2 regions of the Rheinheimera metallidurans genome follow, and region 1 is predicted to be linked to the other one. Evidence: predicted binding sites of a transcription regulator. Region 1 holds the regulator's gene; the other holds the start of a gene.

Region 1 (12,268 bases):
TAAGGTGTTGTAGGCAAATACACCGCGTGAGGCCGAGGCAAATTCACTCGGCGGCGTTTGTGCTAAACTTGCGTCGCGAAACTTAGTGTCGACCGGAATTACCGCAGACCAAACTTTATCTTGATACTTTGCTTTTAGCTCTTTGTAGGCTTCTAATGAGGCTTTAGTTCTCTTGTCATACATAGTTGGAATAATAGTGTAGGCATAGTCTCTTTTTTGCGACGTGCGCATTAATGCTAAGGTCGCAATCATTCGTTCTAAGCCCTTTAATGCCAGAAACTCGGTTTGCACAGGAATAAGCAAACGATCACAAGCCGCAATAGCATTGACCATTAACACCCCCATTACTGGAGGGCAGTCAATGACGACATAATCGTACTCTTTTTCGATTTTAAGTAAGGCCTTTTTCAGCATTAAACCCATGCCACCCTTATTACCTAGCGAGCGATCGAGTGTGGCTAAGGCCATTGATGAAGGCAAAATGTCTAAATTGTCCATGCCACTTGGGCATAATGACTGCAAAATTTGTTCGCTGGTAATATCTTTACCACGAATAAAAATATCGTAAACGCTAACTTCTAACTCTTCAGCGTCAATGCCAAAATAATAGGTTAGCGATGCGTGCGGATCGGTGTCTACCAACAAAACCTTGTAGCCGCGTTGGGCTAATAAGCCACCAAGCGTAACGGTAGTAGTCGTTTTACCCACACCACCTTTCTGATTTGCTACTGTCCAAATAACCACTTCAAGGTTCCTGTTGTTCTGGAGACTTTATGTCAGTATTGTCTTCTCGTGTGGTGATACGAATACCGCCACCGGGCAAAGCAATAACTTTTATACTGCCATCTTTTTGCGATACTTGCTCTAATTGTCGCTGTAATGCCGCGTTTTCAGTCGAACTATCTATCTTAGGTTCGTCACTAGCTTGGTTAGCGAAATAACCAAAACGCGATATGGCAATCACCACTTTACGATTAGCCGCTCTACCTTGAATACTGTCGTTTGCGTTAAACGGATAATACTGACCATAACCTTCTATTGCTAAACGCTGAGGAGTGGTGCCTTGCCGCTCCAGTAACCTAAGTACAGAGGTAGCACGGCTTACAGAGAGCTCCCAATTTGAGGAGAATAATTCATTATTAATGGGCTGATCATCGGTATAGCCGCGAACACGAATAAAATTAGTAATTGGGTTAATAACCTTGGTAATTTCCGCCAATAATGTTTGCGCCGATTGCGTAGCAGTAGCACTGCCGCTAGCAAATAATAAACCACTGCTTAATTCGATAGTTAGCCAATTTTCGTCCTGCTGCAGCTTAACTAAACCTTGTTCTAGTAGATTTGCCAGCGCCTTAGTTAATTGTTGCTCTACAGACTGCAATGGGCTGCCAAGCTTATGTTGGGTAACATCCGACAATTGCGTTGCGTCGGCCAATAGCGTTGGCCCTTTTGCTGGTTCTAAAGACGTGCCGTACAGATCGAGCTCACTTTGTGGTACTGGTGTTGTTAGTACGGATAGCCCTTGTTTGCCAGTACCAGAATGCTCAGGCGTTTCAAATATTTTCGTTAAACTATCCGCTAACACACTGTACTTTTCTTCTTTAACAATGGACATGGCGTATAACACTACAAATAGCGCAAACATTAAGGTCATATAATCGGCATAAGAAACCAACCAGCGATCTAGCTGTTCTGGCTCTACATGCGAATGTTTTTGCTTATGGCGGTACATGTGTTTTACCCCGGATGATAAGCCGAAAGCTTACGCTCTATATTGCGTGGGTTTTCGCCATAGGCAATAGACACCAACCCTTCAACAATAAGCTCGTGATACAACGTACGCTGATGCACTAAATTCTTTAATTTGTTACCAACAGGTATAAATACTAAGTTAGCAAAACCCACACCATAAATGGTGGCAACAAAAGCGGTGCCAATACCTAACCCTAATAGTTCAGGGTCTGAAATGTTCGACATAGCTTGAATTAAACCCAATACCGCGCCAACGATACCAATAGTGGGGCTATAACCACCCATAGCATCAAAAATACGTGCTCCGCGTAATAACCGTTCGCGCTCAAGCGTTAACTCCGCATCCAGTGTATCTTGCAACGCTTTTGGCTCTACCCCGTCGACTAACAAATTTAAACCACGATGTAAAAATGGATCCCGCTCGGCCAAGGCATCGTTTTCTAAGGCTAAAAAACCATTACCTCGCGCGGCACCGCCCCAATGCACAATGCGTTCAGCAGTATGTTGCAGTGGTAAATGATCGGCGCGTATTACCCATGGCAGCATTTTTAGGCCAAGTTTAAATTGTGCTGAAGGTGTTTGCAGCATTACCGCACCCACGGTGCCGCCGACAACGATTAAAAACGCAGGAAAGTGCAACAACGTGGCAAGGCTACCGCCCTCAATAACAAAGCCACCGGCGACAGCCAATATAGCCAGTAAAAAACCACTAATTGCCAGCTTATCCATGCGTTACTTCCGTTATCAAACGTCCGGCGACGTCATTAAGACTTACCTCAACATCCATTAACCCTGCAGCGGCAATAGCTTGAGGCATGCCATATACAACACAGCTGGCTTCATCTTGGGCCCAAACTTTTGCCCCCACTTGTTTTAGTAATCTAGCACCTTCGCGTCCGTCTGCGCCCATACCCGTTAATACAATGGCTAGGACTTGATCGCTAAATACTTTTGCAGCGGTAGCAAAGGTAATATCAACACTGGGTTTAAAGGTAATGCGTGGTGAGTCGTCTTCTTTAATGCGCAGTCTTGCCTCACGCTCGCTGCCTTCAATTAGCATTTGTTTACCACCGGGCGCTAAGTAAGCCACGCCAGGTCGAAGTACATCATTATCTTTTGCTTCACACACTTCAATTTTAGCTAACGTATTTAAACGTTGGGCAAAAGCACCGGTAAATGCAGCAGGCATATGCTGAATAAGGACAATCGGCAAAGGGAAGTTTTCTGGCAATGCTGTAATAATACGCTGTAACGCAACAGGGCCACCGGTTGAGGTACCAATAGCCACTAATTTGTACTGTTTACCACTGGCCTGAAATCGTGTCGAGCTGGTGCTGGTTACTCGCTCACTCAATTTAGGTCGCTCAAAGCTAGTACGGGTTAACGCTGGACGTTCGGCTAAACGCGCAGCGCTGCTGCTGTCAGGCCTTGGTGCAACAGTGCTGCTAAACGTTGCCCTACCAAGCTGACGCTTACGAGCTACCGCTTTTACTCTATCACGCAGTAATTGCCCCGCCTCATCTTTATCACGGGCAATATCTTCAAATTTTTTCGGCAGAAAATCTACTGCCCCAGCTTCTAACGCATCAAGGGTCGCCTTTGCGCCTTCATGGGTTAGTGAAGAAAACATTAAAATAGGAATACGTTGTTGCTGCATAATTTCACGGACTGCTGAAATGCCATCTAAAACCGGCATTTCAATGTCCATGGTAATTACATCAGGTTTAAGCGCTAAGGCTTTTTCAACCCCTTCACGGCCGTTATTGGCGGTGTCTACAACTTCTATATCGCCATCTTTAGTCAGAATTTCTGTTAGGCGGCGGCGAAAAAAGCTTGAATCATCAACCACTAACACCTTAATCGACATAGCGTTCTCTCTTTAGGCGTTGGCTTTATTGAAGCGGTCAAATTTAATTTTTGACTTCTTCGCGTAGTGTTTTAACAAGTTGGGTACGTCAAGAATTAGTGCTATACCACCATCTGAAGTAATGGTTGCGCCGGCCATACCTGGCGTGCCTTGCAGCAGTGCGTCAAGCGGCTTTATGACCACTTCTTCTTGACCAATTAGCGAGTCAACAACAAAACCGACTTGCTGGGTGCCAATTTGCACAATTACTACGTGGCCTTGCTCACGTCGACGTTTTTTATCTGAACCTTTAACTAGCCAATGCTCAAGGAAAAACAGTGGGATAGCTTTATTGCGCACGACAACGGTAAGTTGGCCATCTACCACGTTAGTTTTGTTTAAATCGAGATGGAAAATTTCACTTACACCAGCCAGTGGTAAAGCAAAAGTTTGTTTTCCTACCACGACCATTAAGGTTGGCAGTATAGCTAAGGTTAGTGGAACTTTAATTTCCAGCGAGGTGCCTTCACCCAATTTAGAGTGAATATGCACGGTACCGTTAAGCTGATTAATCTTGGTCTTTACTACGTCCATACCGACGCCACGACCTGAGATATCTGAAATTTGTTCTTTAGTTGAAAACCCTGGCGCAAAAATTAGATTAAATGCTTCGGTATCAGACATGCGTGCAGCAGCATCAACGTCAAGAATACCGCGTTTAATAGCGATACCTTTCAGCTTTTCTGGATCCATACCTGCACCATCATCTTGTATGGTTAACAAAATATGGTCGCCGGCCTGCTCTGCGGCGAGCCGCACTGTTCCTACCCGGGTTTTACCTGATTTTTGCCGAACATCTGGCATTTCGATGCCGTGGTCTACCGAGTTTCGTACAAGGTGCACTAGCGGATCGGCTAGCGCCTCAACCAAGTTTTTATCTAAATCGGTTTCTTCACCTTCGAGTACTAACTCTATATCTTTTTGTAAAGCGCGGGCCAAATCTCGTACCACTCGAGGGAAGCGGCCAAATACTTTTTTAATCGGTTGCATACGCGTTTTCATTACCGCGCCTTGAATATCAGCGGTAACAACATCTAAGTTCGAAATGGCTTTGCTCATTTCTTCACTTTGTACGGTAGTCGACAAACTTACCAAGCGATTACGCACTAATACCAGCTCGCCAACCATATTCATAATTTGGTCAAGCCGCTTGGTATCTACCCGCACAGTAGTTTCTGCTTGGGCTGCTTGCTGCGCCGCTGCCGCTTTGTCAGCGACAGGCGCAACCGGTGCTTTACTTTCTACCGGTTCGATTACCGCAGGTGCTCTGCTCGGTGCAGCAGGCTTAGTTTCCGCGGGTGTTGCCGCCGTAGCCTTAACTACGGGTGCATTGCCTTTACCGTGCAATTGATCGAGCAGCGCTTCGAACTCGGCATCATCAATTTCATCGTTAGTTTTGCTATTATTTGTTACCGGAGCTTTAGGTGGTATAACCGTTTTTTTCTGCTCAGCAGATTCCGGTATAAACGCCCCTTTGCCATGCAATTGATCTAGCATGGCTTCAAATTCATCATCGGTAATATCATCATTGCCGGCCGATGCAGCGGGTGTTACTGGTGTAGAAATGACAGGAGCTGCAGCTTTTTTACCATGCAGTTCATCCATCATTTTTTCAAATTCTTCTTCAGTAATTTCATCGATATTGCTGCTAGATGCTGGCGGTGCTGATACCGGTGCAGCAACTTTAGCGGCTACAGGCTCAGCCGCTGCTGCCACAACGGGAGGCGCTCCAGCAGCTTCCGGATTACTGTAATAATGTAATGCATCTAACACCGCTGCCGAAGCAGGTGTTAATGGCTGACGGTTTTGTACTTCAACAAACATCGCATTAATGCTATCGAGCGACTGTAAAATAACGTCCATCAGCTCAGCGGTAACACGGCGCTTACCGGTACGAAGAATATCAAACACGTTTTCGGCGCCATGGCAGGCATCAACTAACTCGGTTAGTGATAAAAAGCCAGCGCCACCTTTTACAGTATGGAAGCCGCGAAAAATAGCGTTAAGTAAATTAGCATCGTCTGGATTATTTTCCAGTTCGACCAGCTGCTCTTGCAGTAATTCGAGGATTTCACCGGCTTCAACCAGGAAGTCCTGCAGTATATCCTCATCCATATCAAAGCTCATGCAAAAACACCTCTGTTAGAAACCTAAGCTGGATAACAAATCATCAACGTCATCCTGACCGCTGACGACATCATCACGCTCTGCTGCATCAATGATAGGCCCTTCGGCTTCATGCGCTTTGGGTTTACTTTTCACTGGTTTAGCGTCTGGTAATGCCGTAAGACTAGACTGACCAAATGCGGTTAATAGGCCGATTAAGCTTTCTTCAACTTCCCGTACTAACTCGATAACACGGCGCAAAATTTGTCCGGTGAGATCTTGGTAGTCTTGTGCCATTAACACGTCAGTAAGTAGCGAGTTAAGGGTACTAGAATTGCCACTCGCTTGGGTAAAAAAACTATCTAATGTATGACATAGCCCTTTAAACTCACCTAACTGCATTTGTCGTTGCATTAATTTTTGCCACTGCGGTTCAATTTTACCTAACTGCTGGCTTAATTCATCAGCAATAGGTAAACACGACTCAACAGCGTCCATAGTGCGATTAGCCGCTTGTTCCGTCATATCGATAACGTGAATTAGCCGCTTTTTCGCATCGGGGATATCTTCTTCGAGTAAATTACTTAACGATGGGTCAATTTGGAAATTTTTTAACGAATCGTGTAACTGACGGGTTAGCTTTCCTACTTCGGCAAATAGCTCTGAAGATCCAGGTACAGCAAGTTGCTGTACCATCTGGTTAGCGGTTTCGTGCTCACCCATTTCAAGCAGTTGCACTAATTCTTTAGCTTGCTCAAGAGAAATTAAAGGCGCCGTAATTGCGGACATGGCTACGCTCCTATGTCAGTTACGATTAGCCAATCCGTTCAAATACTTTAGCCAACTTCTCTTGCAAAGTTGCTGCCGTAAAAGGCTTTACAATATAACCATTCACTCCAGCTTGGGCCGCAGCAATAATTTGTTCTTTCTTTGCTTCTGCCGTTACCATAAGTACTGGAATTTGTTTTAGCTTTGCATCGGCTCGAATGGCACGTAGCAAGTCGATACCTTGCATACCTGGCATATTCCAGTCGGTTACGACAAAATCAAAATCACCATTTTGCAGCATAGGCAACGCTGTGCTGCCATCATCTGCTTCAGACACGTTTGTAAAGCCCAGATCGCGTAACAGATTTTTTATTATCCGTCTCATAGTTGAAAAGTCATCAACTACAAGAATTTTCATGTTTTTATCCAAAATCCCCTCCGGCGAGATATTACTGTTATCTCAGAATAGGTTACAACCAATCCTGCATTCTGGCTTTTAATCTGACCAATGCCTGACTATGGATTTGACTGATCCGAGACTCGCTGACATTCAGCACGGCCCCGATCTCCTTCAAGTTTAGTTCGTCATTATAATACAGCGAAAGCACTAATGCTTCACGCTCGGGTAAACTACTAATTGTTTTTGCTAAATCATGATGAAAACTCTCATGAGCTTGGTTTTCATACAAATGATCGCTATCAGAATCACCCGCTGTTACTAGAACATCTTCAGGTATACCAAGATCTTCTATGCCGATTATTCTACCACTACTAATATCACTTAACATATGATGGTATTCATCCAAAGATATATCAAGTTTTTCAGCAACTTCACTGTCTTTTATATCTCTGCTGTACAGTGCTTCAAGCTCAGCTATTGTTTCTGCTATTAACCGCGCATTACGATGTACTGAGCGTGGTGTCCAATCACCACGGCGCATCTCATCGAGCATAGCACCGCGAATACGAATACCAGCAAAGGTTTCAAAGCTTGCGCCCTTGCTGCCATCAAAATTCTTTGCGGCTTCAATTAAGCCTATCATCCCTGACTGAATAAGATCATCAACCAACACACTGGCTGGCAAACGAGCCAACAGATGATAGGCTATTCGCTTAACTAAAGGCGCATGACGCTCGACCAGTTGCTGCATATGGTCAACACCGCCATAAGCTGCAATTTTTCTGCTCACACTACCCCCCGATCAGCTTTAGGTTGTAATAACTGCTCCAGAAAAAACTCTAAATGGCCAGACGCCACTACTGGCAATGGCCATTTTACAGCTTTTAACGCTAAACCTTTAATCGCCATACTCGCTGGCGTTTTGGGGAACAGTTCGATAAACGCTTTTTGTTTACGTGCTGCTTTACGTACGTTTTCATCATACGGAATGGTTGCAACCAGCTCTAAACTTACATCTAAAAAACGATCCGTAACTCGAGTGAGTTTGGCAAATAACTCTTGGCCTTCTTTTAAGCTGCGCACCATATTAGCGACGATCTTAAATTTCTCTACGCCGTGATCTCGGCTTAGAATCTTCATTAATGCATAAGCATCGGTGATAGATGAAGGCTCATCACAAACTACTACCATCACATCTTGTGAAGCTCGAGAAAAACTCAACACCATGTCAGATATACCTGCAGCGGTATCAACCAACAACACATCAACTGGCGTTTTTAATTCACTAAAGGCGCGAATAAGGCCAGCATGTTCGGCAGGTGCTAGCTCGGTCATACTTTGTGAACCAGAAGTGGCGGGTATAATTTTAATACCAAAAGGGCCGTCTATTATTACTTCGTCAAGTTCAGCCTCTCCGGCCAAAACATGAGATAAATTCTTTTCTACTCTAAGGCCGAGCATAACATCACAATTTGCTAAGCCAAGGTCAGCATCTAGTACTAACACTCTTTTACCAAGCTGAGCCATCGACATGGCAAGGTTAAGGCTGACGTTGGTTTTACCCACACCGCCTTTACCTCCAGTAATTGATATTACTTTTACCATCTGCTTATTCATTTTTCTCAAGCCGCTGGCTTGATCATCAGTATTAACATGACTATGCATAGGTTCCATCCGCGCGGTTCACCTCGTTGTTATACCACTGATGAGCCGTGCCTGTTTGTGCAATTCGTAATTGTTCTGCGTGTTGCACCAGTTTTGGTGCATCAGCAACCGCTATATCTTCCGGTACTCGCTGGCCATTGGTTAAATAACTTACTGGCAGTGCGTTCGCAATAGCGACATTAATAACTTCGCCCAAGCTCAAGCACTCATCAAGTTTGGTGAAAATACAACCAGACAAAGGAATACGTTTGAAATGTGTCACACTTTCTTGCATTACTCTTGCTTGTGCTGTGGCAGACAATACCAGATAACTTTTTATTTTAACACGACTATTGTGCATCAGGCTGGCAAGTTTCTCTGCTAAACGTACATCGCGCTGGCTCATGCCCGCGGTATCTATCAATATTAGTTTGCGTTGTTGTAACTGATTGATTAACAGCGACAGTTCATCGCTGTCTTTGGCCATTTTAACTGGACAACCAATAATACGTCCAAAGGTAGCTAATTGCTCATACGCGCCAATGCGATAGCTGTCGGTAGTAATTAACGCAACCTGATCGGCACCATGGCGTTTAGCAAACTCTGCAGCCAGTTTAGCGACAGTTGTAGTTTTGCCTACACCCGTTGGACCAACCAGTGCAACCACGCCACCGCGACGTAGTATATCATCATTAGTGGTACTTAGCTGGCCAGCCAGTAATTCTAGTGCAGCATCCCAAGCATCTGTGCTGTTTAGCTCTTCCGGCATAAAGCACGCTAACTGGTCAGCAACCTGTTCTGATAAGCCTAACTGTTGCAAGTTTTCAATAATTAGCGCGCGGATTGGTTCACGACGTGCTAGATCTTGCCACATTAAGCCAGACACTTGATGTTGTAATAATTGACGCATAGACAACATTTCATTGCGCATGGCGTCCATTTGTAGCTGTACTAATTTTGCTTGCTGATCTTGCTGTTTCGTTATTTCGCTAAGTTGCATTGAGCTAACATTAGCATTTGTGCCAGAATTTTGACGTTCAAACGCTGCAGCGCGCTGCGGCTCTTTTATCGGTGCAACCTTGGGTGTTGCCTGTTGCGAGCTAACCTGCTGTTTGATCATCTGGCGAGCCAATAACGCCTTTAGTGAATCCGCTGGGGTGTCGGCTTCATCATCAGCAACGGTTGCGGTAAATCGGGGTTCCGCCCTTGGTGCAGCTACAGGCGCGCTTTTAATGGCGGCTATCGGTTCATTATCTATAGCCGCAACAATTTCTACGCCTTCAGGCACTTTTTTATTTGACAGAATAATGGCGTCAGGGCCAAGAAACTCTTTCACCTCAGTTAAGGCGGTACGCATATCTTTTGCTACAAAGCGTTTAATTTTCATGAGTTTACTCCTAACTTGCCTGGCCAATTACGCTGACAATACGAATCTGTTTATCGTCGGGTATCTCTTGATAAGACAATACCCTAAGTCCTGGTATGGTGTACTTCACGAATCGTGCCATTACTGAGCGTAAAATTCCTGACGTGAGTAATACTGCACTATCGCCGCTTAATTCTTGGCTTTGGTGAGCCTCTTGTAACGACTGTTGAATGCGGTCGGCCAGCCCAGGTTCTATACCTGCGCCATCATTCCCTGCAGCTTGCATTGATTGGTGCAGCATTTGTTCAAGTTCTGGCGCAAAGGTAATAACCGGTATTTCTACTTTGCTACCACCCACCTCTTGTACGATTAAGCGACGCAGCGCAATACGACAGGCTGCGGTGAGTACATCCACGTCTTGGCTTTTTGCACCGTATTCAACAAGGGTTTGTACTATGGTGCGCATATCGCGAATTGGCACCCCTTCATTTAGCAGATTCTGTAATACTTTAACCACAGTAGTTAGCGCCAAAGTGTCTGGCACTAAGCCTTCAACGAGTTTAGGTGAATGCTTAGCTAGCATATCAAGCAGGTTTTGTACTTCTTCATGTCCCAACAAGCTGGCAGCATTATTGGTTAAAATTTGGCTTAAATGAGTTGCCACGACCGTTGCGGCATCAACCACGGTATAGCCTAAGGTTTGCGCATGCTCGCGCTGGTCTTTGCTGATCCATACTGCATCTAGCCCAAACGCAGGGTCCTTAGTTGGTACCCCTTTTACTGTACCAAACACTTGGCCAGGGTTTATTGCCAGCTCATTATCATGGCGTAACTCACTTTCACCACTGGTTACACCCATTAACGTCATGCGGTAGCTATTAGGTTCTAAATCTAGGTTGTCGCGAATATGTACGGCTGGAATAAGAAAGCCCAGCTCTTGCGATAATTTTTTCCTTACGCCTTTAATCCGGTTTAGTAATTCACCGCCTTGGGTTTTATCAACCAAAGGTATTAAACGGTAACCTACTTCAAGGCCAATAGTATCAACGCCTTGTACATCGTCCCAGCCAATTTCTTTTACCACATTGCTTTCAATTGGTGCCAAATCGGTACTATTACGGTTAAGTAGTTCGGCTTTAGCTTCGCCTTTGCTCTTATGCATCAAGTAGGCAGCACCACCAACTAGCGCGGCTAATGACAAAAACGAAAAATGCGGCATACCGGGCACTATGCCCATCATCACTAGTACGCCAGAAGACACCGCAAGCACTTGCACGTTACCCAGCTGAGCCGTCATCTGCTGGCCCATGTCACCTGACTTATTCTGCCGTGTTACGATAATGGCAGTACCAATAGATAACAGCAGCGATGGAATTTGTGCTACTAAGCCATCACCAATGGTAAGTAAAGTGTATATTTCGATGGCGTTGCTAAATGACAAACCATGCTGGATCATGCCGATAAATAAGCCGCCAACTAAGTTGATAACCAAAATAACAATACCGGCTATCGCATCGCCTTTTACAAACTTACTGGCACCGTCCATTGAACCGTAGAAGTCAGCTTCGCTAGTAACTTCTTCACGGCGCACGCGCGCTTCTTCTTGGGTGATTAAACCTGAGTTTAAATCAGCATCAATCGCCATTTGCTTACCCGGCATAGCGTCAAGGGTAAAACGCGCCGACACTTCAGCAATACGGCCAGCACCTTTGGTAACCACGACAAAGTTAATGATGATTAAAATTAAGAACACCACTATACCAACGGCGTAGTTACCACCAATAACCACCGAGCCAAAGGCTTCAATAACCTTACCGGCCGCATCACCACCGTTGTGGCCCTCTAATAACACCACGCGAGTACTGGCCACGTTAAGGGCTAAGCGCATAATGGTTGCTACCAGCAAAATGGCCGGAAACGCACCAAAATCGAGCGGGCGCATGGTGTAAATGGTAACGAGTAGTACAATTAACGCTAAGGCAATATTGAATGAAAACAAGATATCGAGCAGCATTGGCGGCAGTGGCAGCACCACCATGGCTAGCGCGGCAAGAATAAATATCGGCGTGCCAAGACCTTTAGCAAAGGCCAGCTTTGAGCGATCGAAATTGGTTAAAAAACTGGGTAACTGCATGACAACCCTGACAGTTAATTGGCACTATACAGGGTCAAAGCAAGAAGTGTTCCAAGAAAACCACCGGCGAATTGGCAAACTCAGATTAGTGCCGATAACCCTCAGGGATCGGTAAGTTTTTCGCTAATGATTTCGGCCGACTACTCTTACCTTTTTTGTACATTTTAAGCTGATACACATAAGCCAGTACCT
Region 2 (12,268 bases), on a different contig from region 1:
TCAATTTCATGAACCGATAATTGATTTACAGTTTTGAATTCACAGAGCAGTGAGTAAATTTTCTGCGAGTTCAGCAGAACTGGATTGATGCAAAAATTTGCTATGTCGCAGTTCGATTACTGATTTACAGATTTAAGAAAGTAAGAAAGGTGACTAAAAAATTATGGTGTGTTTATCCACTTAGTATGTCTACATAGATCCTATCTAGAGCTCTCTATTGATCTCATATAGTTAGATCTGTAGCTGTGTATTAATAGATCTATCTACCAATTACTTATAGCTTACTAGTGGATCATACTTAACTAGATATAAACTACATACATACACTAGAATGTACTAATTAGTGTGCATAAGGCTTTGATTAAAATGTGTAATACTTTCGTAAGCTTTCGTCGTTACGACAAGAGTTTGCGCCATTTTGTTTACTGGTTTCATAACGTCGTTATGACGTTAAATTGCAACCTAATATTAGGATCTTTATTGTAGTCGTAACGGCGGTGGTAACCTTAAAAAATTGATGCGACAATCGTCGTTACGGCGATTATGGTTTGTTATATTATAAGTCGTTGTAAATTATTTTTAATTGAGAGCTCTCGACTGGATTATGAATATGGGTATTAAGTTAAGTTATAAAATGTGCCGCGAGAACCTACCAAACTTGCAAAGCATTATAAACAGAACCAGAAATAAAAAACTTAAGCTGAAGATAGATAAATTGCAGGAGACCAGATACAGCCATGTAAAAGAAGAGAGAGTTGCCTACGTAGAAACGATAAAAGAAATTCTTAAGGATATGGACTCCGAGGATCGTGATAATTTCTATAGGGTTTTTAGGGACAGAAAATATATGGAAGGCAAGACTCAAATCAGGGTGGCTACCTCGACCAGAATACAACTTAAATCTTTAATGGAAAGACAAAGTTGGTCTGACTACGATGCTGCGGTTACTGAGCTTATGGCGTTTTTTAGCGCTAATGGGGGGTAACGTTTTAAGTGTCTTACACTGCCTAAACTGGCTTAACCAATATTACACAGAGACCGCCAGTCCACTGGACTTATGAAGTGGAAATTTATTGGCGTTGCATAAGCCTAAAACTGCTGCTAAGTTATTAAATTTATTGGCTTGAAGGAGTGTCACCATTGATTCCAAAATTCTGGAAACTTTCTCAAGGAACTGATTTCTTCGATCATCAAGATCTGGCCGCATCAATTGAATGTAAATTGGTCCATGTTCACGCCGACACCGCAGCAAAAGGTAAATCATTTGAAGCCCAAGGAGTCCGATTTATTGAAGCGGAGATAGGTGATTATTTTTATCTGACTCATGGAAATCAAGGAGTGTATTTGCTCGGTCAGTTTTCTGGGCCCGCTAATATTTTTTCATTGAAAGGTGATGGATGGGTAGATAGGCCATTCCGATTAATTCGATATGCAAAGCCCAATACCGGATACGATGGCCCTCATAAGTGGTGGGCGCCTAATGATCGTTCTACTTTCACATCGGTTCCTGAGCATGAGCTTATTGATTTTGAAACTCATATTCTGTCACCCTATTTTGGTATCTTTTTTGAACAATTCGGAATTACATTGTAGCTTATTGGCATGTTGACAACCTACACCGTTTCGCCGAATCCTTTAGCAGGAATAACACATCTGCTATGTCGGTATGTCTGGTAACCAGCAGCGCCCTTTAAATTTAGCTTGTCATACTGGGTACTGAAAGAGGTGTACTTGGATGGCTTAAAGCCGGTAGTGGATGATTAAAGTAACAGCCACCAAACAGCGTTGTCCATTCTACGAACGCCATCTCTCTGCCTGACAATACTGACCTGATTGGTAGCTCGAATAAACCTGCTGAATATCCGGCGCTCAGGGTACAGTTGGATCTACAGCCCTTCACATAGCTCCCTAACTCCAGGATCGTCTATTACGTTCAGTCTGCTGCACATACACCGTTAACCAATTTTATAATTGTTTTGCGTCTTTAATAGCTTTATATTTTACAAAGCAGTATTTAGGTTACTTGTTAAATCTCGACGGTAAGACTGCTAAGTGCCAATTGCTGACATCATCCCTTAAATGCAAAAAATTCTATTTCGTCGCTAAAGCAGACATTGATTTACCGTGATTTACATATTGTGCTTCTCCATAAAGTAAAACTTGCATTGTGCACTTCTCTCCTTGTAGTCACATTTATCAATTCTCCCTCAAGTAATACTTGAGTTGACGTGCCGATGAACCGCTTTACCTCGTCTAGAGTTAGCGCTTAAAAAATTTTCTTGACAGTTATTAACTGCACCTCTACATTTGTAGAAGTTTATTTCTACAAATGTAGAGACTAGAATGAAATTAAGTGATTTTGAATTAGATGTGATGCAAATTTTCTGGCAGCAGGGGATCTGCTCGTCACCGGAAATATTTAAGCAAATCGAACAGGTAAAAAATGTAACTTACTCTACAGTTAAAACTATCATTGATCGCCTCGAAGACAAAGGGGCACTTAAACGCGATCGCATTGAGGATCGAGCCATTTACTATGTTCCAGCAGTGACGCAGTCAGAGATTACACAGACTGTATTACCGGGTTTCCTGCGCCGCTTTTTTAATGGCAAAGCCACCGATTTAATTACCCATTTAATGAAGGATGAGGAACTCAGTCAGGATGATATCGCTTATTTGGAAGTATTCTTGAAAAAACAGAAAGAGAAAAATCAGGATTAATCGTAATGGATTATATATTTACCAACTGTGTGATTAGTGCGATTGCTTTTGCTGTTTACAGATCACTGATTAACGCACCGGCACGACTCAGGTTTTACGTTGTAATCACAGCATTAGTTGCTTGGTTTGTTCCCTGGAATCTGGTCACTATTTTGAACCTGCTTGCCGAGCCTGTTGCGCCTATAACGAGCGAATTATTTAATTTAACTCAATTAATGATTGCGGCAGGTGAATTGCAGAAGATGGAAGAGCAATTTGTTGCGGCTTTGCCGCAAACTGTGACCGGCATGAATTGGTTATCTCAGTTTTCAGTGAGTAGTGTGTTTGGGTTGCTAACGATTGTGGGCACGTTTATTTTTGCTACAAAAGTTTATGCTTATATACACTTATTACACTGCTGCAAAGCAGATTCACAAGCGGCGGAATATTTATGGCAAGAATATCAACTTGACGCAGATTTCGTGTCATTACGTGTTACGGCTTGCTGCGATATGGCCATGGCTACAGGCATCAGTAAGCCGGTTGTCTGGTTGTCTGAAGAGCTACTTGACAGCCCTCAGCTAAAGTCGATTCTTACCCACGAACTTAATCATATTCGTCAGCACGACCCAGCATGGATGTGGTTTGTCTCGCTAGCGCACAGTATCTTTTGGTGGAATCCACTGGTACGTGTACTGGTAACCATGGCACGTCACAGCATTGAGCTCAGTTGCGACGAACGCTGCCGCCATCAGTTAAAAGATGACTATGGCCGTGATTTAGCGCTACTTTTTTTGCATCGTAACATTCAAAAAAATGTTACTCATGCGGTGATGCCAGTCAGTCATTTCCGTAACTTCAATCTTAGTCGGATTAAAAACCTCAGCAAGGAAACAACTATGAAAACAAGGTATCTATTAATAACAAGTCTCGGACTCACACTCAGCACGTTGGCTGCCGCATCAATTAGTGACACGCAGCTATCAGCAAAGCAAACTCAGAGCCAGGCCGCAGAACAGCCCACTAATAAAAGGCTACCAATTTACAACGGCAATTTACTTCATGATAAACAAGTGGATGAATTATTAGCGATCAACGAGAATGCCAAAAGCCATGATCATACTGTGTTAGATAGCGTTTATCAGAATTCAGTGAGTTGGTATGTAAATCGCACGGATACTCAGGATCCTCGTTCTGAGCTCTCTCTAAAGCTAATGAGTTTTACCATGATGAGCTATGTGCTAAACAAATTAGAACGCCCAAAGGAGATATTGGCTCTGTATGATGAAATGTTTGATGGTATTACGCTCAAGCGCGTGATGTTTTTACAGCATCACCGCGCAATTGCTTATATGCAGTTAGGAACTCCGGAAAAAGGAATCGAGTTGCTTGAACAAGTAATCGGCTGGCAACCTCAGCCAAAAGATGGCTCGTTGTTATTACTCGCACAGGCATATTTACAAAATAACGATGGGCCTAATGCGATCCGAGTGGCGGAGCTGCTTGAATCACAGAGTGAAATACCAGTGTATGAAATGCAGGCCCTTAACATTAAACGAGCAGGCTATGAGACTTTGGGTGAGAAACAAAAGGCCAGTGAGATAAGCCAGCTTTTAAACGAAAAATACGGGCAGAAAAGCTGGCAGCCTGAGCTGTTTGAGATGGCATCGCCATTGTTAGCTTACTTGCCTGATGCAGAGTAATTGTCGGTAAAACTAAATGAGTTCTGTCGGGTGTGCAAGCGATAAGCGACCGTAAGGCTTGTTCACCCGGATTTCATATTCTGACGAAAAAATAGAACATATCTAAATTTAACAGGCATCAGAATGTTGGCTATAAGTAACGACTTCAGCTTCTCGCTCATAGCCGTCATTAAGTTATTTCGCTACCGGCAATTCGCTCCATTTAGTGGTGTAGGCAGGTGAGAGTAATTCCCTTTTCATGCTCCATTCCTGCTTAGTGCCTTGGCTAGCAAACCAAATGGTCCTAGCGTGTTTGGTGTTCAGATTGTCGATTAGCTGCATAAGCTTTAAATCTGACTCTCGCTGTACAATTGGTTCATCAAACAAACTTGGCTGATATACGCTGGGATCATAAAAGTCAGCGAGCATAACACCTGCCTTTGCGTACCTGTAGCCGTTAACCCATAGTCCATCTAACCTCTGAATATCCATATTTAGATCCAAAAAGTGAATTATTAGTTAAAAATAGATTTACAAATGATTGATGTCAACCTCATCAATAACTAGAATATTGCCAATTGTTGAAACAGATTAGGGAGCGATCTTAAGTGGGCAAAGTTTATTTATCGGGCGTGGGTAGCTATTACGAGCCTAGGCCAAGCAACCCAACTCCTTTAGAGCTGGCTATCCACCGCTTTGAGCAATTAGCCAATCAGCACTATCAAACTGGGTTGGAAAAAATGGATGGTAAAGCAAAGCTAAAACATGAACGTGATTTGCAGCATTTACAACGAGAAAGAATAAGGATTTCTACTCAAGCAGCACTGCAGCAAGACTTAGATAGCTATCGAGCAGACAATAAACAAAAAAACATATCCGAGTTGGCCAACGAGCCTCATCATCCAACTGTGACTCTATCACGCCACCTAACGGCCGTCGCGGAACCAAAACCCAGCTTGGACCATGATGCACATCATATCGTTATGGGTAAAGGACGCTGGCTTGCTTCACAAATGATGAGAGCCAGATTGAACCTGCACCTTAATGGTATCGGCATAAATGATCCAATAAACGGTGTTTGGTTGCCGCGCGATAAAGCGTCAAAAGGTCATTGGGCTACACCTAACTCACCCGCGCACAAAGAAATACATCGCTACAATTATGAAAGTTGGATAAGCACTCGATTAGGCGGTCCAGCCTTACCTGAAAGTTCAGTGCGTAACAGGTTGCGTGATATAAAGCATGTTTTAACCTTTGGTGGTTATCCGGCAAAGATTGTAGAGAAGAAAGATGCACAGTGGACAGGTGAATAGCATGGTGTATCAGCTAAAGCACATACCAAAGACGTACAAGACACTTCAACTTGACGTAATGACAATTGCTGAAAAGCTCGGTGATTATGACTTGATTACTACGTTGATGAACGCGCCGCTTACTGGTGATTCTCTGGCTGGTAAATGGAAGACGATGGAAACGACACTGCAAAGTTTATCTTCGAGTGGCAGAGAGATACCTGATATTGCTCTGTGGGATAGCCAAGGATTGTACTTGTCTGCAAAAGCCTATGATGCACTGGCGGAAAGCTTAAAGACCGATGGCGAATTTCTCCCTATCGTTGTTAATGATAAGCCAGCCTACTTGTTTAACTGCAGAGTGTTTGGCAAAGAGGACCTTTCGTTAACGGAGCGGAAATATTTAGATGGCGAACCTGATGGGGTAGTGTCATTAGTGTTCGATGAAGCTGACGTAACAAAACATAACCGGCATGTTTTTAGATCAAAATTACAAGGCTGCACCATCCTCTATGCAAGTGAGAATTTTAAGCAGTTAGTTGAACAACACCATCTGAACGGTGTAACGTTTGATGAAGATTTACTGAATTCATTTGTGTGAAAGTATATAGATAATGCCCGAGACGAAAATCTCGGGCATCGTTAATCATCTCAGCAACCTAGTTCATTCCTCAGACCAACAATCTGGCCTTCTTGTCTATCTCTACATAATGCTACTGACGAAATACTTACTATCAGAGTAAGACTAAGAACCACTCAGCATATCTAACAGCGAGCCGTATGCCGCTAACGCTGCTGAGTAGCTACGATACTCGCCGCCTAGTTGATACCATCCATTGCATTGATAACCCGGGATAAGCAGGAACAATTGCTCACCAGATTGGTTAGATGTGATTTTCATTAACGATGACAGTTCATGTCCACAGGTTTGCCAATCGCTTAGCATGGTAATCGCCTGTTCCTTCGTAATAGGAGTGTGCTGCATACTTCTATTAACCCAGTTGGTAAATGATAGGTTAAAAATAGGTTTCATTTTGGGAGGTGTCAAATGGTTGAGCGGCATGAGCTAGCAAGTGCTTGAATAGTTGACTGTTTAAAGTGACATAATTGTAAATTTTATCTAAAGTACAGACAGCACCAATGTTTAATTACTTATTGCAGTAATTGCAGAGCTGCTTGTGGCCTCTGGTTAGCCTGTGCCAGTACGGTGGAGCTGGTTTGTTGCAATATCTGTGTTCTAGTTAGTTCAGCGGTTTCTTTTGCATAGTCGGTATCCCGTATTCGGCTTCGTGCAGCAGATAAGTTCTCCTCGATATTAGCTTGGTTTCTAATTATTGATTGCAGTCTATTTTGTGTAGCACCAAGTTTTGCTCTGGCACTATCAACAGTGCTAATAGCTTCATCAATGATATCGAGGTTAAATCTCGTCATTGACTGCTCATCTTCAGGTGGAAATAGTGTATAGGCTTGGCTGCCAAGCTGTTGCGGAGACAGGCCGGTAAGAGTTGATATTTGATCAAGGTTATTTGTAGCATCTAACTGATTATCGGCAAGCCCCTCAAGTCGAAATTGTATAGAGCCATTGAGTAAATGAAACTGGTTTGTAAGTGGATTAACAAGTGCTTGGAAAGACAAATTTGTTTTTAAAATCTCTGTGGCGAATAAAACATTATTTTGCTGAGGATTACTGCCCATATTAAATGGTGGAATAGTAACAAATTCTCCCCCGTTTACACTTACTTGCAAGCCAGTGACAACACCTAAGACCGGCGGATCTGGTAATACAATAGGGTCGCCAATACCTATTAATGTTCCAGCTTGTACTTTCTCCTTGGCACCATCAGTACCATCAACAACAATTTCAGAAAGTCTTAATCCATCAGCAGTAAATCCAAGCTCACTGTCTAGATTGATATTAACGGTTTGCCCTGCATTCGCACCAATTAGAAAATCGCGGTTTAACGTACCGTCTAATAGCGGAATACCTGCGAAGCTAGTCGTACTAGCGACCCGTGTAATTTCCTTATTGAGTTGGTATATCTCATTTTGTATTGCTGTTTTATCTTCTTTGCTGTTAATGCCGCTGCGAGATTGAATAACAAGAGTACGCATACGCTGCGTCATATTAGAAATTTCATCTAAAGAGCCCTCGGCTACCTGAGCCAGTGAAATACCGTCATTAGCATTTCGTATACCCTGAGCTAAACCATTAATTTGACTTGTTAACCGATTAGAGATTTGCAGCCCTGCAGCATCATCGGCGGCGGAGTTAATACGAAATCCCGAAGCTAAGCGCTGAAAGCTTATATTTAAAGCTGGCTCAGTTAGTGCCAGACTTCGCTGAGCGCTCAACGATGACATGTTTGTATTCACATAAATAGACATTGAGAACCCTTGCAAATTACAATTGAAGAAACAATTGAGGACTATAATCCCTGTTAGTTATTGTTATCGTGCCGGAAATAGAAAACTTTAATACATACCTAATGTGCCAAATGTAAGCTTATGATTTAAATTAATTTAAATAATTATATTTATAATTGAGGATTATGATCCGTGGCAGATTAATCCTCTAATTACCATAGTGGCAGCCCTAAAGAATAAGGGCGCACAATGACTGATTTGGCTTTGCAAATAGGTGAGAATATACGCAAGCGAAGGCTTGAAATTGGTCTTAGCCAAGATAATCTTGCGCTTACCGCTGAAATCGATCGTAGCTACATAGGTCGCATTGAGCGCGGTTCAGTTAACATTACGATCGAGATGCTTTACAAAATTTCAATTCCGCTTCAGTGCGACCCAAAAACGTTGTTACCAGAAGCTGATAAGCGTTTAGTGCAGTAAAAGTTAGGAAGGCTAATGAAGTAGCCGCTGAATCTAGTTCAGCGATTTAATATGTACTACAGTTTTATTGTGCTGTTTATACCCTCAAAAAACTCACCGAAATTACGTTGTGATTCAAATTAACTTGTCTCGTTAAGCATTAGCGATCATGAAGCTTTCAGAGCTCAATTATGTTGCATAAGTGTAATATTTAGCTAAAGTAGTGACAGCCTGCGATAAGTTCACTAACTTAGTAACAGATAGTGCTGTTTGTCACTAACCTATTGAAAATAACGCGCTTTAATATGTATTAAAGTGCAGATAATCATATATAACTATGTGTTATTAGCGGACCTATGCCAAGTCTAGGAAACTGTTGGCTATTCAGTTTAGACAAGGAAGTTAAAATAGGTGTATTCAAATGATTTAGGTTTTATACACAGTCAACGGTACTGTATGTGGCACAAAAGAGTATTTAAATGCTGAAGAGTTTCTAGTGTTTTAGGGGAGTAATTCCGGTATGAAATTCAAAATAATAAAAAAGGATGTAAAGTTTCCGACTTCAGGATTAAATGAGCTATATCTGACCGTCGATTTCTGGAATGATTTCTCGTTCGTTACGCAATTTTATCTTTCGTTTTATGATTCTAGTGGTACATACCACGATATTGGGAATATTAAAATTGGTTTTGTTGGGCAAACGACGGAGGTTTCAACATACGAAAAATTAACTCCTGAGTTTGTTGACTTGCCTAGTAATTTTTTCTCGTTAGGTGAGGGGCCTGATTTTTATAAAAAAATCGTTAAACTAGGAGATGTTGGTAAAAGAATTCTCAAGTCATTAAACGACATTGTGCATAATATTGAAGTCATAGACCTTATAAAGGAAGAGAAAGTTTTTAGCGATTCATTCCTTCGTAACACTAGCCTTTCTGTGATAAAGGGACAATATGCGAGAATACTATCAGGTGGAACTACATTAACCGATTATGATTTCAAGTTTATGCGAAACAGGAGTGAGAATTTTGGTGGGCTATCACTAAGTTTTAATGTTCGCGTAGGTGCTAGGCCGACTACGAATATACATGCAATCATAGGTAGAAATGGTGTTGGAAAGACAACTATTTTGAATGGCATGATTGAAGCAATAACAAATCTCGGTGCAACGGACGCAAGATTTAAGCAAACTCTAGGTTTTCGAGATGTTGACATTGATGAATCGTATTTTAGTAGCTTGGTTTCAGTGTCTTTTAGTGCTTTTGACCCTTTTGTTCCGCCACCTGAGCAGAGTGATCCAGCAAAAGGTACATGTTATTTTTATATTGGGCTTAAGGACCCAAAAAACTCAGGTTTGCACCGCAATATTTCAGATCTGCATGATGATTGCGTAGTTGCATTAACAAGATGCTTTCATAACCCTTTAAAGGCGAAGCGTTGGCATTCTGCCATAAATAAATTGGGTTCAGACGATAACTTTGCTTCGATGGCATTAAGTTATCTTGAAGTGGCGTTTCATGAGCTTAAAAAAAGCTCAAAAAAGCAATCAGATAGTGACGAATTTAAAAGGGAATTTAAATCTCTAATCTCAACGTATTTGAACCGAATGAGTTCCGGCCATGCGATTGTATTACTGACAATTACAAGGTTAGTTTCTGTAGTTGAAGAGAAAACACTTGTTCTGCTTGATGAGCCAGAAAGCCATTTACATCCCCCATTACTTTCAGCATTTATAAGAGCACTTTCTGAATTGCTTCTAGACCAAAATGGTGTGTCTATAATAGCTACACATTCCCCTGTTGTGTTGCAAGAGGTTCCGAAATCATGCGTATGGAAGATATACCGAAAAGGCGAAAATGTAACGGCGAGCAGGCCAAATATTGAGACATTCGCTGAGAATGTTGGAGTATTAACTAGTGAGGTTTTCAATTTAGAAGTTGAGCGCTCAGGTTTTCACGACATTCTCGAAAATTCAGTTCGATCAGGAAAAACCTATGAAGAAATTCTAGCGGAGTACGATAAACAAATTGGTTTTGAGGGAAGAGCGATTTTAAAGGTCCTTATCGCTAAGCGTGAAAGAGAGTCTTAGTCATGATGCTTCTTAATGAGCCTCTTTATACTTTTGAACAAACTATCGATGAGTGTATTCTCGGCGTCACAGGGAATGACTCTCTACGTGAAAAGTTGATCGCGAGCAAAGGTGATTTTTCTAATGCGGGCATGCAATACAGATACGCAGCAAGTACAGCTGAACTTTATGCTTTACAACCTGTAAGTGTAGGTGGAGATCCTGAAGTAATTAATGCTCTTAAAAAAAGTGAGTTGGTCAAGCTTTATGAGCAATATTTTAGGGCTTCTGAAAAGCCGGCTAGAAAAGTATATGATGCCATTTTAAATTCTGCACAAGATAAGTGTCCGTTTTGCGGGGGAATAGGTACTCCACGCAACTTAGATCACTTCTTGCCCAAGTCTCATTATCCACAATTCTCTGTTTTGCCCAGCAATCTGGTACCTTCATGCCGAGATTGTAATATGGATGGAAAAGGGGAAAACTTCGCTATCAGTGCTGAAAAGCAAATAATTCAACCTTATTTAGATAAGCAAAGATTTTTTATAGACCAATGGATCTTTGCTTTTTATGTTTCAGTTGATGATGGTGAGCCGGGAGTGTTTCAATATTATGTTTCACCTCCTGAGAGTTGGCCTGAGGTCGATAAACATAGAGCTCGGAGACATTTTGAAGTATTTGATTTGGCTAAGCGTTTTGCAACGAAAGCCGCTGAGCAATTGGGTATTGTGCTTGGGCAGATCAGATCTATGGAACAGGCGGGGCTCGACATCAGCGTTATTAAAAGTGTGCTTCTGCAGCCAGCAATTGAAACAGCTCAGTTCTCGAATCATTGGCAAAAGGTCATGTATCAAGCTTTGTGTAATCATTATACCGAAAAAAAGTACAGGCTAAAAAAATGCCCAGTTTGCGAGGGGGAATGTTCATTCTTTAACTACTTTTGTCCACTGTGTCGTGGAGATGGAGTCGTTGAAGCGCAACTTGAAATAGATATCTCTGATTACGAATACTTGAAATGTCCTGAATGTGATGGTTGGGAAAGGTGTCGTTTGTGTTCCGGTAACGGCAGGATAAGCAGAGATAAAGCTCTTGAAATGACTAGGAATAGGCCATAACAATCAGCTGCACAGCGACAGGTTGCGGCTAAAACTGGCGCCTGAGCCAGTCGTTAATGTTTGTTCTTCGCTCAAAACACCTATTTAGCTTGAGGTAAATCAACCCAGCTGGTCGTGTATTGCTGTGACAACATGCCGCGCTTCATTGACCAGTCTTGCTTTATACCAATGAAGCTCAATTCAGGCAGCAGCTGTGGAGATGGAAATCAGTAGGACGAACTCTCTTAAACCTGCCTAAAATTGAAAAGCGCGATCACAAGTTAAGAATATCAGTCGTCAGCGTAGACAACATAACGTGCTACTCTGGGCTTCCCAGGTTTTACTAGACACGCTTAATTGTTATGAGAAATCCTGAGTGTAATTTGATCTAAAAACTGCATATTTAATGCTCTATGCAAATATTATTCATTTTTGTAGCAGCTCATGCTCATTAGCAGCATCAGATAAACTTTATTAGCTATTTTAAGCACTAAAATGCACTTTAATAAGTGTTAAAGAGCATTTTCCTTATTTATTTCGGTTAAGTTCAAATTCTCGATACTTAGAAAGCACTTCTTTGTTAGAGTACTCGCCTTCAACTAGATCCTGTTC

Evidence for each region. Region 1 encodes FliA, which starts transcription of late flagellar genes. Its sites were predicted from a motif close to GCTAAAGTTNNNNNNNNNNCNGCCGATA; they were not measured.
Region 2: the regulator FliA is predicted to act here: its motif matches at 8,124-8,151, upstream of MN199_RS01080 (flagellin N-terminal helical domain-containing protein).

What each region holds. Positions count from the first base shown of each region.
Region 1 covers NZ_JALAHQ010000002.1:652,566-664,833, forward strand. Annotated here, with positions in the region: gene MN199_RS08420 (ParA family protein) at 1-744, opposite strand, end outside; gene MN199_RS08425 (flagellar motor protein MotB) at 746-1,732, opposite strand; gene MN199_RS08430 (flagellar motor protein) at 1,738-2,481, opposite strand; gene MN199_RS08435 (protein-glutamate methylesterase/protein-glutamine glutaminase) at 2,474-3,619, opposite strand; gene MN199_RS08440 (chemotaxis protein CheA) at 3,632-5,785, opposite strand; gene MN199_RS08445 (protein phosphatase CheZ) at 5,801-6,553, opposite strand; gene cheY (chemotaxis response regulator CheY) at 6,579-6,950, opposite strand; gene MN199_RS08455 (RNA polymerase sigma factor FliA) at 7,003-7,722, opposite strand; gene MN199_RS08460 (MinD/ParA family protein) at 7,719-8,597, opposite strand; gene flhF (flagellar biosynthesis protein FlhF) at 8,590-9,963, opposite strand; gene flhA (flagellar biosynthesis protein FlhA) at 9,974-12,076, opposite strand; gene flhB (flagellar biosynthesis protein FlhB) at 12,162-12,268, opposite strand, start outside.
Region 2 covers NZ_JALAHQ010000001.1:210,463-222,730, forward strand. Annotated here, with positions in the region: gene MN199_RS01040 (hypothetical protein) at 611-985, shown strand; gene MN199_RS01045 (hypothetical protein) at 1,141-1,593, shown strand; gene MN199_RS01050 (BlaI/MecI/CopY family transcriptional regulator) at 2,344-2,721, shown strand; gene MN199_RS01055 (M56 family metallopeptidase) at 2,727-4,403, shown strand; gene MN199_RS01060 (DUF4113 domain-containing protein) at 4,578-4,874, opposite strand; gene MN199_RS01065 (AHH domain-containing protein) at 4,991-5,695, shown strand; gene MN199_RS01070 (hypothetical protein) at 5,697-6,275, shown strand; gene MN199_RS01075 (hypothetical protein) at 6,420-6,620, opposite strand; gene MN199_RS01080 (flagellin N-terminal helical domain-containing protein) at 6,827-8,035, opposite strand; gene MN199_RS01085 (helix-turn-helix domain-containing protein) at 8,288-8,518, shown strand; gene MN199_RS01090 (AAA family ATPase) at 9,018-10,583, shown strand; gene MN199_RS01095 (hypothetical protein) at 10,586-11,677, shown strand; gene MN199_RS14760 (DUF4113 domain-containing protein) at 11,758-11,856, opposite strand; gene MN199_RS01100 (Fic/DOC family protein) at 12,185-12,268, opposite strand, start outside.